DNA from 2 places in the Roseateles amylovorans genome. Region 1 is predicted to be linked to the other one. Evidence: predicted binding sites of a transcription regulator. Region 1 holds the regulator's gene; the other holds the start of a gene.
What was found. The regulator NrdR, encoded in region 1, represses ribonucleotide reductase genes. The targets are predictions, from matches to a motif close to CACNANATNTNGTG.

Region 1 (8,315 bases):
CAGATTGCGTGATGCGACAGCTGGGGCGATCCAAGCCAGCCTTGCATCCCTTGGCGATCTCGCCGGTTGGCTTACGCGATGGTTGGGGCCGGTTCAGGGGGCGCGCGGTGGACCGGTTGGCGTGCCGGATTGAAGGCCTGGATGGGGGGCGGCTTGCGGGCGGACATGAGGACTGACATGAGGACCGGCATGAGCACCGGCAGGCGGGCCGGCATGCGGGCCGCGCACTGGGCCGGATGGATCGGGTCGCTGTCATTGCACGGGCGTCCATCCGCCGGGCACGGGAAGGTAGCTGCCCATCTGTCGGCTGATGCGCTGGAGCACTTCCGGATCGTGCTGCAGGTTGACCGAGTCGGCGACTGCCCAGTCCGCGTCGGTCACCATCGCGCCGTGCAGGGTGGACAGGGTGCCGGCTGGGGGATGCCAGGCGATGCCGTTCCTCGCGTAGAGCAGGCCGGTGAGATGCATGGCCGCCCAGATGTCGAGCTGGCCGTCCACCAGGAGCACCAGCGGGGCGTCGATGGAGGAGGCCGGCAGCGGCTCATGCAGCGACAGGTCGCCCTCCACCCACAAGAGGCGGCGGCCGCGCGACAGGGCCAACTGCAGATCGGCGGAGCAATCGCCGGCGCAGCGCAGGCGGCTGACGGCGGGCTGCTGGCGATAGCGTCCTGCGGGATAGCCAAACACCCGCTGGAAGGCGCCGGCGCCGGATTCCACCGAGGACTGGGGCGGGCGCCGCAACGCGCTCAGCAGCGCCAGATGCTGCGAGTGCTCGGCCCAACCCATCGGGCCAAGCAGACCGTGATCGTCCGATCCCGGGTCCTCACAGGCGATGCCGCGGTCGCTGCAGCCGCGAGCCACGAGCCGAAGCTGTCCGGGCGGGCCGGCGTCGGCGAAGCGGATGCTGAACATGGGCCGGAAGGAGGGCGCGGTCGCGGTAATGCTCGGGTCCGTATCGCCCGGCAGCGGTTCGGCGCTGTCGCACCGGCATTCCCAGCGCTGCGGGCCGGTGTTGACGCAGGCGGCGGCTGGTGGCGAACCGGCCGGGCGTGCGCGATGGAAGTGGTCTCCATCGATGCGCAGCGCCCGGGCGCGGAAATCCCGGAGGTCCGGCAACGACTCGGCGCCGCCGGCTGCTGAGGATGGACCGGACGGCATCGGCGCCTGAAACGCAGGCCGACATTGCCCGTCGATGCGGCCGGTGTTGAGCATCGCGGTGGCCCATGCAAGACCCGCTTCAGCAGCTTCCGCCGCCAAGGCGGCCCGGAGGTCATTGCCGGCCACGCGCTGTGCGACGGTGAGATGTCGCCCTGCCCAGACCGCTGCCAGGGAGAGGACGAACAGCAGGAGCACGCACAGCAACAAGGTGGCCATGCCGCGTTCGGGAGGTGGGCGTGGCGTCATGGGCAGCTTTCCGTGAGGTGGTCGTTGCGCAGGCGGGTCAGCAGGTCGATCTGGTGTCGCACCGTGGCGTCGTGGCTCGCTTGGGCCACCAGTCGAAGTCGGACGCTCCGGACCTCCAGCGATCCGCGGCAGGGCGATGAGCTGCCTGGTGCTGAGGGTGGACGGCTGCCGACGCCCACGGCCGGCGCCGAGGTTGTCGGATCGGCGGTGAAGGGGCTGATGATCAGATCGGCGCGGAAACGGTCCACGCGCATCAAGGCGGGATCGGTCAGCGGCTGGAAGCGGGATCCGGTGAGTTGGTCCAGGCGTCCGTCGATCCATCGCAGCCCCGAGAGCTCGTTGCCCTTGGGTGGCAAGGGCGCGATGGGCGGCAGTGGCGCAACCGGGTGCGACGACGTACCGTTCGACGTGCCGCCCGATGCGCCGCCGCCGGGGCCCGGGGAGGGGCCCGGCTCAGCGCCGGACGCGTCGTCGCGGGAAAAGCTGTAGCTGAGCCGCTGGTCGGGATCAGTGAGGTCGATGGCGGTCTGCAGGTTGGCGGGGGGTGTGGGGCGCTCGGGTGACCACACCAGATCCTGCGGTCGGCCATGTCCGCCCGCCCGCCGCAGATCACGTTGGATCATGTCGGCCACGGCGCGCAGTTCCTGCTGCATCTGCAACTCGATCACCATCTTGTGGTGTTCACCGAGTTGAATGCCGGACCAGGCGGTGGCGCCGGCCAGCACGATCAAGCCCACGGTGAGGCCGACCATCAACTCGACCAGGCTGAAGCCGCTCATCTGGGTTCGGGCGACCGTGCGCCGGCGTGGCTCGCTCCGTGCGGTTCTGCGGCGCGATGGATGTTTGGCGAGAGCGTCAGCGTGGCTGCAGTCGTTCATGGGGATTCCTGTCTGGTTTGAGGCGTTGCTCATCCCGGGTGGCTCATCCCGGGTGGCTCAGACGGGCCAGCAATGGTCCGAGCGATCGTTGCCCTCGGCATCGAAGGCTTGGCGGCGGGACTCGCCCTGTTCCAGTCGAAGTCGCAGCCGTTGGCAATGGCGGTCTTTCACCTGGTCGCCGAGGGCGAGGGCTTCCAGGATGAATCCCGACGCAGAAGCCTCCACCAGCTGAAGCCGGTACCGCGCCTGGGGCGTCAGCGATGGCGCGGACAGCTCCTCCAGGGTCGACGCGTAGCGCGGATGGCGGCTGCGAAAGCGCTCCTGGGTGACCTGGAGCTGGCTGAGGGCCTGGATCGCCTCGGCGCGGAAGGCCTTCAGCACATGCTGTCGATAGCTGGGCAGCGCGATCGACAGCAGGACGCCGACGAGCAGCAAGGCAACCAGCAACTCGATCAGGGTGAGGCCGCGGTGAGCGGTCAGCCTTGACGGTTGCCGGCGGTGGGCGCGCGCAGCAGGCGCATGGATGCGGGGCGGCGGACTCATGCGCATCTCGGCAAGCGGGGCGAGGCGCTCTCGGTGGCGCAACTGCGGGCGCGACCGGTGATGGCCACGATGTGCCGCACCTCGCCGAGGCCTTCCTGCCTCACTTGAATGGTCGCCGCCATGGAGGCGGTGCCGTAGCGGCCGCTGAACAGCAGTGAGGTGACGTTGGCCCGCACCACGGGCTGACCGGGCGCGCGCGGCCATTGGACCTGCTTGATCGCCTGGGCGCCCGGCTGGCATTGCACCGGGCCGCTCGCCTGGCACTGGCAGCCCATCACCTGTCCCAAGTGGAGGACGTAGCAACTGCCGGCGGCGGTCTCGCCAAAGCGGATGTTGACGTTGCGTGCCCCTTGTTGTGCTTCACTGCGCGCTTGCTGCAGGTCGCTCAACACGGTCTGCGCGACATGCCCCAGGCGCTGCTGATGCACCCATTGCCGCAGCGGTGGGGCGGCGATGGTCACCAGCACCGCCAGGATGGCGACGCAGGCCAGGGACTCGATCAGGCTGAAGCCGCGAGTCGGCCGGATGGCGTCCGAGCGTACCGCCGTAGCCGAAGCCGCATTCGAATCCGAATCCAGATCCGAGGTGGACGGGACGTTAGAGGAGGGAGAGCGATGTCGCCACATGGACGCTTTCCAGAGAGTGCGGCCAGATGCCGCGATGACTGGAACTCTAGGAAAACGAGGCGCCCGCCGCGTCGCCATGAGGTGGGTAGCCGAGGCCCGCCGGAGAGGGCGTTCTTCCGGGGGGGATTCGTGTGCGTCAATGAAAAAGGCCTCCCGTGGGGGAGGCCTTCGTGTGAGGTCTGGGAGAGTGCTGAGGGCGCTGAGGGGCCCGAGGGCTCGTACGGGGCGCAGATTGCCTCGGTCTTGACGGCGGCGCCTGGTTGGGGCGCCTGCTCGCTCCGGTCCTCAGATGTCCCGGATCAGCTGGCGGAACTCGTCCACATCCTCGAAGCTGCGATAGACCGATGCGAAGCGCACATAGGCCACCTTGTCGATGCGCTTGAGCTCGCGCATGACATGCTCGCCCAGCTTAGTCGACGGGATTTCGCGCACGCCGCTGGTCAGCAGCTTTTCCTGGATGCGCTCCAGCGCGGCGTCGATCTGCTCGATGGAGACGGGTCGCTTGCGCAGCGCCAACGACATGGACGCGCGCAGCTTGCCCATGTCGAAGTCGGCGCGGGTGCCGTCCTTCTTCACCACCATGGGCAGCGCGATTTCGGCCCGCTCATAGGTGGTGAAGCGCTTTTCGCAGGACGCGCAGCGGCGCCGCCGGCGCACCACGTCGCCTTCATCCGACTCGCGGGTTTCCGACACCTGGGTGTCGCCATGACCGCAGAAGGGGCAGCGCATGCGCCTCGGCCTTTCAGCGGTAGACCGGGAACTGGCGGGTCAGTGCGGCGACCTTCGCGCGCACCGTGGCCAGATTGGCCTCGTCGTGCGGGTTGTCCAGCACGTCGGCGATCAGATGGGCGGTGGCGCGCACCTGCTCTTCCTTGAAGCCGCGGGTGGTCATGGCGGGGGTGCCCAGGCGGATGCCGCTGGTGACCATCGGCTTTTGCGGGTCGTTGGGGATGCCGTTCTTGTTGCAGGTCATGTGCGCGGCGCCCAGGATGGCCTCGGCTTCCTTGCCGGTGAGGTTCTTGGGGCGCAGGTCGACCAGCATCACATGGCTTTCGGTGCGACCGGAGACGATGCGCAGGCCGCGTTCGATCAGGGTGTCCGCCAGCACCTTGGCATTGGCGACCACTTGCTGCTGGTAGGTCTTGAACTCGGGCGTGAGGGCTTCCTTGAAAGCCACGGCCTTGCCGGCGATGACATGCATCAGCGGGCCGCCCTGGATGCCGGGGAAGATGGCCGAGTTGATCTTCTTGGCGATCGCCTCGTCGTTCATCAGGATGATGCCGCCGCGCGGGCCGCGCAGGCTCTTGTGGGTGGTCGAGGTGACCACGTCGGCATGGGGCATCGGGTTCGGATAGACGCCGGCGGCGATCAGGCCGGCGTAGTGGGCCATGTCCACCATGAAGTAGGCGCCGATTTCCTTGGCGATCTTGCCGAAGCGCTCGAAGTCGATGCGCAGGGCGTAGGCGGAGGCGCCGGCGATGATCAGCTTGGGCTTCTTCTCACGGGCGAGGGCTTCCATCGCGTCGTAGTCGATCTCTTCCTTGTCGTCCAGACCGTAGGAGATCACGTTGAACCACTTGCCGCTCATGTTGAGGGGCATGCCGTGGGTGAGGTGGCCGCCTTCGGCCAGGCTCATGCCCATGATGGTGTCGCCGGGCTGGAGCAGGGCGAAGAACACGCCCTGGTTGGCTTGCGAGCCGGAATTGGGTTGCACGTTGGCGAACTCGGCGCCGAACAGTTGCTTGAGGCGGTCGATGGCGAGTTGTTCGACGATGTCGACGTATTCGCAGCCGCCGTAGTAGCGCTTGCCGGGATAGCCTTCGGCGTACTTGTTGGTCAGCTGGCTGCCTTGGGCTTCCATCACTGCCGGGGAGGTGTAGTTCTCGGAGGCGATCAGCTCGATGTGGTCTTCCTGGCGCCGGGTTTCCTGCTGGATGGCGGCGAAGACTTCGGCGTCGACGTTGGCGAGGGTTTGTTGTGTGCGATCGAACATGATGAGGTCGGCTCAAGGGTTGGCGCCGCCCGACCGTCCATGCCTGGCCCTGTGGATGCGGCAGCGGCACGGCACGCGGACAGGCGGGGAGGGACGGTGAGTAGCGGCCCAGGCGAACGGCACGGACGGCGGGAGACATCTCCAGCCGCTCGCGCTCCCCGGTGGTGACCCACCTCGGCCTCGCCACGACGCTCAAAGAAGCTTGAGCGGCGGGGAGTCCTGATCGCCAGTTGCGCGAAGCTCGCAGTGTAGCCGCAGCCGCCCGCTCACAGTCGCATCCGCACCATCACGGTGAATGGATCCGAGGGACATCTTCCGCCAAAGGGACACCGAGGCGGAAAAAGAAAAAGGCGGCAAAGCTCGCCGCCCATCAAGCGGAGCAAGGAGACCCGGCTCCGATGGGCTCGTGCTCGCCCCGAGGGGTCCGACCAGCAGAAGCGCCCCGCCCAAAAGAAAAGGCGGCGAAGCTCGCCGCCCATTGAACGAAGCAAGGAGACCCGGCGCCCCCGAGCTCCTGCTCGCCTCGTGGGGCCACACCAGCAAGCCCCCGCGAAAAAAGAAAAAGGCGGCGAAGCTCGCCGCCTATCAAGCGGAGCAAGGAGATCCGGCTCTGCCGGGCTCCCTGCTCGCCCCCTGGGGGGCCGGCGTCAGCCGGTAGGGGGGGTCAATGCATCATCGCCACTTGTTCGCCGGTGGGCTGTGGTGAAGAAGCGGGTTCGCGGACGGGGCGCGGGGCTGACGGGCTCACGTTGCGTCCCTGAATGACCATCTTGAGCAGTTCCTGCTCCGCCAGCACCCGGGCCGGATAGCCGGTGTCATCCGGCAGATTCGCGGCGCCCACATACCGGCGCAGGCCTTCATCCACACCCCCGGCACGCTGGATGCATTCCTTCAGCACCTGCACGCCGACCCGCAGATTGGTGATCGGATCGAACGCAGCCAGATTGCCGCCGAAGGCTTCGTACTTGTCGTCATGCACCCGGGTCAGCACCTGCATCAGGCCCTGAGCGCCGACGGAACTCTGCGCAAACGGATTGAAGCCGGATTCGATCGCCATGATCGCCAGGATGAGTGTGGGATCCACGCGGGCACGCTGACCGACATCCCAGGCTTCCTTGACCAGCCGGCTGACCGGTTCCGGCGCCACGCGGTAGCGACGCGCCAGGTACTGGGCCACCGCCGCCTGCTGGCGGGTCAGCTCCTTGGGATCGACCGCCGTGGCGCGGGTGATCGCTTCGGGTTCGGCCATCAGCGCCAGCACATCGCCGGATGCTTCCACCCGGGCTTCGTGGCGGGCGTTGAGCCAGCCCAGCACCTGGTTTTCCACTTGCTGGCGCATGTCCGCCTGACTGGCGAAGATGATGCCGACCGCCACCACGGCGAAGCCGAGCAGGGCGAGGGTGTTATGGCTGACGACCAGCAACCCCTGGCCGATGTCTTTGATGAAAAGCACCAGGGCCGATCGGGCCTGGCGGGAGAGGGATAGAACTTGAGAACGCGCTGTCATGCGACTCCTTTCTCCGACATCCCGCCCTCCTGAACCTCAGCGGTCCCGGCGGCGGGGGATGGCGATAATGGGCCGTTTCGTTTCGCGTCCTTCAATGACTGACAGGGGCGGGCGATTCGGCGTCCATTGGCAGCGAGCCGGCCTTGCTGTCCCAAAGCAAGGACCGGGATAACCCTGGGATCCAGGGCAGGGCGCGATTCTATGGATCAAAAATAACCCGTCAACCTGATGGGCCTCATTCTTAATTTCTTTTGGTTATGAAGTATCGGGATTTGCGTGACTTTGTCAGCGCTCTGGAGGGCATGGGCGAGCTGCGCCGTGTGACCGAGCCGGTGTCCCCCGTGCTGGAGATGACGGCCCTGAGCGACATGGTGCTGCGTGCAGAAGGGCCGGCGCTGCTGTTCGAGCAGCCGACCGGCTATCGGACGCCGGTATTGGCCAATCTTTTTGGGACACCCAAACGGGTGGCGCTGGGTATGGGGGCGGACTCCACCGCCCAATTGAGGGAGGTCGGCCAGCTGCTGGCCAGCCTGAAGGAGCCCGAGCCGCCCCGCGGCCTGAAGGATGTGGGCCGGCTGGCGCAGATGGCCAAGGCGCTGTGGGACATGAAACCGTCGATCGTGCGCCGGCCGGTGTGCCAGGAGCAGGTGATCGAGGGCGCCGAGGTCGACCTCAAGCGCTTCCCCATTCAGACCTGCTGGCCTGGCGATATCGGCCCGCTGCTCACCTGGGGGCTGGTCATCACCCGTGGCCCGCAGAAGGTGGCCCAGCCTCGGCTGAGGCAGAACCTGGGCATCTACCGCCAGCAATTGATCGGTCGACGCCAATTGATCATGCGATGGCTGGCCCACCGGGGCGGGGCGCTCGATTTCAGGGACTTCGCCCTGGCCAATCCGGGGCAGCCGTTCCCGATCGCGGTGGCCTTGGGCACCGATCCGGCCACCATCCTGGGTGCGGTGACGCCGGTGCCGGACACGCTCTCGGAGTACCAGTTCGCCGGCCTGCTGCGAGGTTCCCGGACCGAGCTGGCCGACACCGGTGTGGGCGAGGCGGGCCGCATGCTGCAGGTGCCGGCCAATGCCGAAATCGTGCTGGAGGGCCATATCCCGCCGGCCGCCCCGGGCTATACCGGGCACAGCGATGACGGCATCCCGCTCAAGGAGAAGGGCGGCTACCTGCATGCGCTGGAAGGTCCGTTCGGCGACCACACTGGCTATTACAACGAGCAGGACTGGTTCCCTGTCTTCGAGGTCAGCCGCATCACCCAGCGCGACAACCCGATCTATCACTCCACCTACACCGGCAAGCCGCCGGACGAGCCCGCGGTGCTGGGCGTGGCGCTGAACGAGGTGTTCGTTCCCATC
Region 2 (8,315 bases), 2.9 Mb from region 1:
GGCTGCAGCCTTCTTGGCAGCAGCGGGCTTCGCAGCCTTGGCAACAGCCTTGACGGGCGGCTTCTTGGCGGCAGAGGCCTTCTTCGCAGGCGCAGCAGCCTTCTTGGCCGGAGCGGCCTTCTTGGCGGCCACAACCTTCTTCGCCGGAGCAGCCTTCTTCGCAGCAGCGACCTTCTTGGCCGGAACAGCCTTCTTGGCGGCCACAACCTTCTTCGCCGGAGCAGCCTTCTTCGCAGCCGCAGCCTTCTTGGCCGGAGCAGCCTTCTTGGCGGCCACAACCTTCTTCGCCGGAGCAGCCTTCTTGGCCGGAGCGGCCTTCTTGGCGGCCGGCTTCTTCGCGGCGGCGACCTTCTTGGCCGGAGCGGCCTTCTTCACAGCGGCGGCCTTCTTGGCCGGGGCCTTCTTGGCCGGAGCGGCCTTCTTCGCAGTTGCCATTTCAGTTCTCCTTGATCAAGTAGAAAAATCCCTGCCCGACATCAACCGGTTGATGACAGTGCAGGTATTCACCACCCACGAGTCGCGGGAGTTGCGCCGCGGTGCGGTGAATCAGGGTGCGATGCATCGCCGCCGCTTCTGCGTCGGTCGGTGGATGCATCGCCAAGCTTGATCTCATCAGCAAACAACACTCCGAGGGTCGCTCCGGTCCTGGTCAATCCCAGGACAGGGCGCCGCCCGATTGGTATTCGATGACTCGCGTCTCGAAGAAGTTGCGTTCCTTCTTCAAGTCGATCATTTCGCTCATCCAGGGGAAGGGGTTCTCTTCGTTCGGGAACAGCGCCTCCAGACCGATCTGGGTGGCGCGACGGTTCGCGATGTAACGCAGATAGCCCTTGAACATCGCCGCATTCAGACCCAGCACGCCGCGCGGCATGGTGTCTTCGGCATAGCGATATTCGAGTTCGACCGCTTGCTGGAACAGGTCCTTGATCTCGACGCGGAATTCCGGCGTCCAGAGATGAGGATTCTCCAGCTTGATCTGGTTGATCAGGTCGATGCCGAAATTGCAGTGCATCGACTCGTCGCGCAGGATGTACTGGTACTGCTCGGCCGCGCCGGTCATCTTGTTCTGACGACCCAGCGCCAGGATCTGGGTGAAGCCGACGTAGAAGAACAAACCTTCCATCAGGCAGGCGAAGACGATCAGCGACTTCAGCAGCGTCTGGTCGTTCTCCGGCGTGCCCGTGACGAAGTTGGGGTCCATGATCGCGTCGATGAACGGGATCAGGAATTCGTCCTTGTCGCGGATCGACTTCACCTCGTGATAGGCGTTGAAGATTTCGCTCTCGTCCAAACCCAGCGACTCGACGATGTATTGGTAGGCGTGGGTGTGGATCGCTTCTTCGAAAGCCTGGCGCAGCAGGAACTGGCGGGCTTCGGGCGCGGTGATGTGGCGGTAGGTGCCCAGCACGATGTTGTTGGCCGCCAGCGAATCCGCGGTGACGAAGAAGCCGAGGTTGCGCTTGATGACGCGGCGCTCATCCTCGGTCAGACCGTTCGGGTCCTTCCACAGCGCGATGTCGCGGGACATGTTCACTTCCTGCGGCATCCAGTGATTCGCGCAGGTGGCCAGATACTTTTCCCAGGCCCACTTGTACTTGAAGGGGACGAGCTGGTTGACGTCGGTCTGGCCGTTGATGATGCGTTTGTCCGCGACGTTCACACGACGCGCGCTCGGTGCTTGCGCGCTGGGGTCAGCGGCAGTGGCGGATGCGGCAGCGGTGGCGACGCCTTCACGCGCAACCGATGCGGTCGCTGCGTTGATCGATGCGCCGGCATTCAGCGCGCTGCTCGTGGGTTTACGGTCTTCTTCCCAAACCAACATGGTGGTCTTCCTATGGTCGCGGATTATCGGAGTGTTGTGTTCAAACACAAAGGACTTCTTGACTTCGGCGCCGCTTCGCTGTTGCTGGTCCGCATCGAATATCGATGCGACGACCCCTCGCCAACTGCGTTCGCTCACCCCCTGATCAAGCGTTCATCGATCATTCACCGCCGTCATGCAACGGCCGAGAACATCGATGAACACTCGCATCGCGAGGATTCGACCGGTGCGCCGACACACGTTGACACGTGCGATGCACCGGTCGTTCCGCAAGGCTTGCGGCAGCGAATGCCGCCGCGCGCCTTGCGGGGTTCACATCCTCACTGGCAGGCTTCGCAGCCCGGGTCGTCGATGGCGCAGAACTTCACATCGGTGGCCGGCGTGTCGTCGTTCACCGCCACGTCGGCGGCTGCGGCAGCCGCGATCGGCGCGGCGGCGGCCTGGTAGCTGCCACCCGCGGAGCTGCTCACCGAGTTGAGCTGACCGGCGTTCTGCACCGTGCTCTTCTCGGCATGCGTCGCACCCATCGTGCGGAGGTAGTAGGTGGTCTTCAGGCCACGCTGCCACGCCAGCTTGTAGGTCTCGTCCAGGCGCTTGCCCGAGGCACCGGCCATGTAGATGTTCAGGCTCTGGGCCTGGTCGATCCACTTCTGGCGACGGGCCGCGGCTTCCACCAGCCAGACCGGATCGATCTCGAAGGCAGTCGCATAGAGCTGCTTGAGCTCTTCGGGCACCCGGTCGATGCGGCGCAGCGAGCCGTCGAAGTGCTTCAGGTCCATGACCATCACGTCGTCCCACAGGCCCAGCGCCTTCAGGTCGCGGACCAGGCATTCATTCACCACGGTGAACTCGCCCGACAGGTTGGACTTGACCGACAGGTTGCCGAAGCAGGGTTCGATCGAGGCATCCACGCCGATGATGTTGGAGATGGTCGCGGTCGGCGCGATGGCCACGCAGTTGCTGTTGCGCATGCCGTCGCGGGCGATCTTGGCGCGCAGCGAATCCCAGTCCAGCGTCGACGAGCGGTCCACATCCACATAACCACCGCGGGCTTCGGCCAGCAGGTCCAGGGAGTCGATCGGCAGGATGCCGCGGTCCCACAGCGAGCCACGATAGCTGCTGTAGCGTCCGCGCTCGGCGGCCAGGTCGGTCGAGGCCCAGTAGGCGTGGTAGCAGACCGCTTCCATCGAACGGTCGGCGAATTGGACCGCCGCGTCGGAGGCGTACGGCACCCGCAGCTGGTACAGCGCGTCCTGGAAGCCCATGATGCCCAGGCCGACCGGACGGTGGCGCAGGTTGGAGTCACGGGCCTTCTTGACGGCGTAGTAGTTGATGTCGATGACGTTGTCGAGCATGCGCATCGCCGTCGACACCGTCTTCTTCAGCTTCTCCTGGTCGATGGCGCCGTCCTTCAGATGGCGCGACAGGTTCACCGAGCCCAGGTTGCAGACCGCGATTTCGTTGTCGTTGGTGTTGAGCGTGATCTCGGTGCACAGGTTGGACGAGTGCACCACGCCCACATGCTGCTGCGGCGAACGCACATTGCAGGCGTCCTTGAACGTGATCCAGGGATGGCCGGTCTCGAACAGCATGGTCAGCATCTTGCGCCACAGGTCGCGGGCCGGCATGCGCTTGTAGAGCTTGATTTCGCCGCGGTCGGCCTTGGCCTCGTAGGCGGTGTAGGCCACTTCGAACGGCTTGCCGAACAGGTCGTGCAGGTCCGGGCAGGTGGACGGGCTGAACAGGGTCCAGTCGCCACCGTCGATCACTCGGCGCATGAACAGGTCGGGAATCCAGTTCGCCGTGTTCATGTCGTGGGTGCGGCGACGGTCGTCACCGGTGTTCTTGCGCAGCTCCAGGAACTCTTCGATGTCCAGGTGCCACGTTTCCAGATAGGCGCAGACGGCGCCCTTGCGCTTGCCGCCCTGGTTCACCGCGACGGCGGTGTCGTTGACCACCTTCAGGAAAGGCACCACACCCTGGCTCTTGCCGTTGGTGCCCTTGATGTGCGAGCCCAGCGCGCGGACAGGGGTCCAGTCATTGCCCAGGCCGCCGGCGAACTTCGACAGCAGCGCGTTTTCCTTCAGCGCTTCATAAATACCGTCCAGGTCGTCGGCCACCGTCGTCAGGTAGCAGCTCGACAGCTGCGAACGGCGGGTCCCGGCGTTGAAAAGGGTCGGGGTGGAGCTCATGAAGTCGAAGCTCGACAGGACTTCGTAGAACTCGATCGCGCGGGCTTCGCGGTCGATCTCGTTCAGCGCCAGGCCCATGGCCACGCGCATGAAGAAGGCTTGCGGCAGCTCGATGCGGGTGCCGTCCACATGCAGGAAGTAGCGGTCGAACAGGGTCTGCAGGCCGAGGTAGTCGAACTGGAAGTCGCGGTCGGCCTTCAGGGCGGCGCCCAGGCGGGCCAGGTCGTACTGCTGCAGCTTTTCGTCCAGCAGCTCAGCCTGCACACCCTTCTTGATGAAGCCGGGGAAGTACTCGGCATAACGCGTGACCATGTCGGCCTGGGTGACTTCTTCGCCCAGGATCTCGCGGCGGATGGTGTGCATCAGCAGGCGAGCGGTGGCGCGGGTGTAGCCGGGATCCTTTTCGATCAGCGTGCGGGCGGCCAGGATGGCGGCCTTGTAGACCTCGTCGATCGGCACGCCGTCATACAGGTTGCGCTTGGTCTCGGACAGGATCGGGTCCGGCTTGACGTCGGCGCCCAGGCCTTCGCAGCTGGAGACGATCAGGGCCGACAACTTGGCCAGGTCCAGCGGCACGCGCACGCCGTTCTCGATCACCGAGATGCCGGACTCCAGCACCGCCGCCTGCTCCACCTCGCCCTGGCGATGGCGCTCCTGTGCCCGACGCTCGCGGTACAGCACATAGGCGCGCGCCACTTCATGGTGACCGCCGCGCATCAGCGCCAGCTCGACATGGTCTTGCACGTCCTCGATGTGGAAGGTGCCGCCACCCGGACGCGAGCGCAGCAGCGCACGCACCACCGAGTCGGTCAGGGCATCCACCGTCTCCCGCACGCTGGCCGAGGCCGCGCCGCTGGTGCCGTGCACCGCGAGGAAGGCTTTCATCATCGCCACGGCGACCTTGCTGGGCTCGAAGTGCACCACCGCGCCATTGCGGCGAATGATCTGGTGCGACGGATAGCTGCCCGAAACGGGAGCGGCGGACTCGCGATGAGCCTGAGCCAAGCCCGCTTCAGCGGTCGGTGTGACGGCGACTGTCTGCATGGGATCCTCGTGATGTTCTGGTTCGAAAAAACAAAAAGCGACGCCTAGCCCGGTGAGTTCACCGGGTCCGGCGTGTTTGATTTGGGGTGCTTGGACGGCGCTTCCTGGAGGCCTGACGAACAAGCTGCCACACAGCTTCGCGCGGGGGCGCCAAGGGGCTGTGCGGAGCTGCGAGGGAAGCATTCATCGCCGTTTTGCGAAGCCATCAGGATAGCATGCAGAACACTATATCTAGGGGTCGCAGCACCTTCAAGCAACTACCGCTAGCGTCAGACCCTCTTGACTCCCATCAATCCCAGCGCTAGCTGCAAGGCCTGTCCCCGGCATCCCTGATGGATTCGCATATCGCCTTCGCCAGCCCAGGATTGGCGCGGGCTGGCGCCCCGAACCCGCGCGAAATGCCCGCCGTTGCTGCGCTTTCAACGGCGTCGATTTGATGACGAAAGACGGCGGTGTCGCTGGAGATCAGGACAACCCCCAAGTGAGGGCCTACAACGGGTGCGGAGATGGGGCGCCGCAGCGGCCGCTATGCGCGCACAAAAAGAAAAAAGAAAGACCGATGACGGTGCGAACGTCGCCCGTCAGGCCTCTTCGCCACCCAGCGAAATCTCCAGCCGGGCCATGCGGTAGCGCATCTGCCGCAGCGACAGACCCAGGCTGGCGCCGGCGGCGGTGCGGTTGTTGCGATGCTGTTCCAGCGCACGCAGGAGGATGCGGCGCTCCACATCGTCCAGATAGACCGCCAGATCGGTGGGCAGCGGCGCGGAGCCGGTGACCTCGGGCGGCATGGCCACCACCTCGACCGCATCGGCGACATCGAAGGGGATGTCCACCCCTTCCGGGCCGCCCAACAGGCTGTCGGGCAGGCCGAGGTCAGCCACGTCGATGCCGTCGCCGCCGGACAGCGCCAGCGCGCGATGGAGCAGGTTCTCCAGCTCGCGCACATTGCCGGGGAAGCTGTAGCGCGCCAGCGCGGCCAACGCGGCGGGCGTCAGTTGCGGCACCGGCTCCACGCCCGCGTCGCCGGCGATGCGCGACAGTACACGGGCGCTGATCGGTACCAGGTCCTCCATGCGCTCGCGCAGCGGCGGCACACGGATCTGGATGACATTGAGCCGGTAATACAAGTCCTGGCGGAAACGTCCGGCCGCGACTTCAGCCGCCAGATCCTTGTGGGTGGCGCTGAGCAGCCGCACATTCACCGGCATTTCAGCGACCGCGCCGACCGGCCGCACCGAGCGTTCCTGCAGCGCGCGCAGCAGCTTGGACTGCATGGCCAGCGGCAGGTCACCGATTTCATCCAGGAACAGGGTGCCGCCGTGCGCGGCTTGGAAGAAGCCCTCGCGGTCTTCGGTGGCGCCGGTGAAAGCGCCCTTGCGATAACCGAAGAACTCGGCTTCCAGCAACTGCTCCGGGATGGCACCGCAGTTCACCGCGACGAACGGCTGCGGCCGGCGCGCGCTCACATCATGGATGGCGCGCGCCACCAGTTCCTTGCCGGTGCCCGACTCGCCATTGAGCAGCACCGGCGCCATGCTGCGCGCCACCTTCTCGATCAGTTCGCGCACTTGGCGCATCGCCACCGAGTCACCGACCAGCCGCTCCAGCGCGGAGGTCGAACCGGTCAGCGGCGGCTTCGCCCGCGTAGCCGCTGGCTTGCGCACGGCGGCTGCGGAAGGCTCGGTGGCGGTCGGCGCGCTCGCCGGCGGCGGCGAGGTCTGCGTCAGCGGCGGCATCACCGGATCGCGCAGCGAGGCGGGACCGTCGGCATCGGAGGCGCCATCGCGAAAGGCATCCTTCACCGCGCCCGTTCCGGGCATGGAGACCGGTGGGGCCGCCTTGGCCTGCTCGCGCGCGACGTTCGCCGCCGCACTGGCGGCACTGCCGGACGGTCGGACGGCCATTTCTTCGGCACGGGTGACGCGGCCCAGCGCCGAAGCCACCACCATCCGGAACTGGCGCAGGTCCACCGGCTTGGTCAGGTAATCAAAGGCGCCGGCCTTCAGCGCTTCCACCGCGTTCTCCGGCGAGCCGTAAGCGGTGATCACGACCGCACGCTCGGTCCGACCATGCTGTTCCAGCCAGCGCAGCAGGTCCAGGCCGTTGCCGTCGGGCAGGCGCATGTCGGTGATGACCGCGTCGTAGCGACGCGAGCCCAGCAGCTCCAGCGCATCTTCCACGGTGCCGGCGCTGTCCAGGGTGTAGCCCTCGCGCAGCAGCGTCATCTCATACAGGGTGCGCAGGTCGGGCTCGTCGTCGACGACCAGCAATCGGGGATCAGCGCTCATGGGCAACTTCGTGGACGGGTGAGGAGGCGAGGCGGGGCAGCAGCAGGCGGAATTCGTTCAGCGCGTCGGGATCATGACGGCGGTAGTCGATCCGTCCGCCGTAACGCTCGCAAAGCTCACGGCAAATGTACAGGCCGAGACCGGTGCCCCGGCTGCGGGTCGAGAAGAAGGGCTCGAAAAGATGGCGCTCCACCTCGGCCGGAATCGGATCGCCGTGGCTCAGCACCGACAACCGGACCCAGTCGGTGCCACGCTCCACCAGTTGGACCCGCAAACTGCCGGGACCGGGCTTCGAATGGCGCAGGCCGTTGTCCAGCAGATTGATCAGCACCCGCCGCAGATGTTCGGGATCGAAGCCGATGACCGCCTGATCATGGTCGCGATCGATCTCGATGCGCAGCGGACTGGCATCACCCACGGGCAGGCGCTGGGTGGATGCCCAGTCGGCACAGTATTCGCGCACCAGCGGCGCGACCGCCAGGGCCAGCGGCACCGGCGCAATGCCGGGGGCGACCTCCATGACATCGTCGACGATGCGTTTGAGCCGCTCCACATTGGAGGCCACCATGCGGGTCAACTGCTCCAGCCGCGGCTGATCGGCGCAGTCTTCTGCCAGCAACGCATTGGCTTGCGAAATGGCGGTCAGCGGATTGCGGATCTCATGCGCGATGCCGGCGGACACCCGCCCCATTGCCGCCAGCTTCTCCTGCCGATTGCGGGCCTCGAGGTGGCGGTTGTCTTCCATGAACAGCACGCACAGGTCGTCCCCGTCGAGCGGCCGCATGGTGAAGCGCATGCGCACCCGCAGCGAGCGTTGCGAGCCGCGGCCGAAGTCCAGCAGCAGGTCGCGGCCGGCATCGGGCCAGTGCTGCTCGGCAAAGGCCTGCTCCAGAGCGCGCAGAAGCGGCGCCCAGGCCGGTGTGGTGTCCAGCCGGAACGGTCCCGGCCGCAGGGTGGCGCCCTCGGCCA

Region 2: a site for NrdR is predicted at 5,282-5,295, ahead of N4261_RS22575 (ribonucleoside-diphosphate reductase subunit alpha). Genes of this name have one in related genera too.

Annotation. Positions count from the first base shown of each region.
Region 1 is NZ_CP104562.2:2,509,231-2,517,545, forward strand. Features, by position in the region: gene N4261_RS10665 (type IV pilus modification PilV family protein) at 1-34, opposite strand, end outside; gene N4261_RS10670 (hypothetical protein) at 253-1,404, opposite strand; gene N4261_RS10675 (PilW family protein) at 1,401-2,183, opposite strand; gene N4261_RS10680 (type IV pilin protein) at 2,340-2,825, opposite strand; gene N4261_RS10685 (GspH/FimT family pseudopilin) at 2,822-3,451, opposite strand; gene nrdR (transcriptional regulator NrdR) at 3,737-4,180, opposite strand; gene glyA (serine hydroxymethyltransferase) at 4,194-5,444, opposite strand; ZMP/ZTP riboswitch at 5,544-5,688, opposite strand; gene N4261_RS10700 (lytic transglycosylase domain-containing protein) at 6,109-6,951, opposite strand; gene N4261_RS10705 (UbiD family decarboxylase) at 7,209-8,315, shown strand, end outside.
Region 2 is NZ_CP104562.2:5,440,235-5,448,549, forward strand. Features, by position in the region: gene N4261_RS22560 (histone) at 1-435, opposite strand, end outside; gene N4261_RS22565 (hypothetical protein) at 437-595, opposite strand; gene N4261_RS22570 (ribonucleotide-diphosphate reductase subunit beta) at 650-1,822, opposite strand; gene N4261_RS22575 (ribonucleoside-diphosphate reductase subunit alpha) at 2,143-5,058, opposite strand; gene N4261_RS22580 (sigma-54-dependent transcriptional regulator) at 5,640-7,346, opposite strand; gene N4261_RS22585 (sensor histidine kinase) at 7,336-8,315, opposite strand, start outside.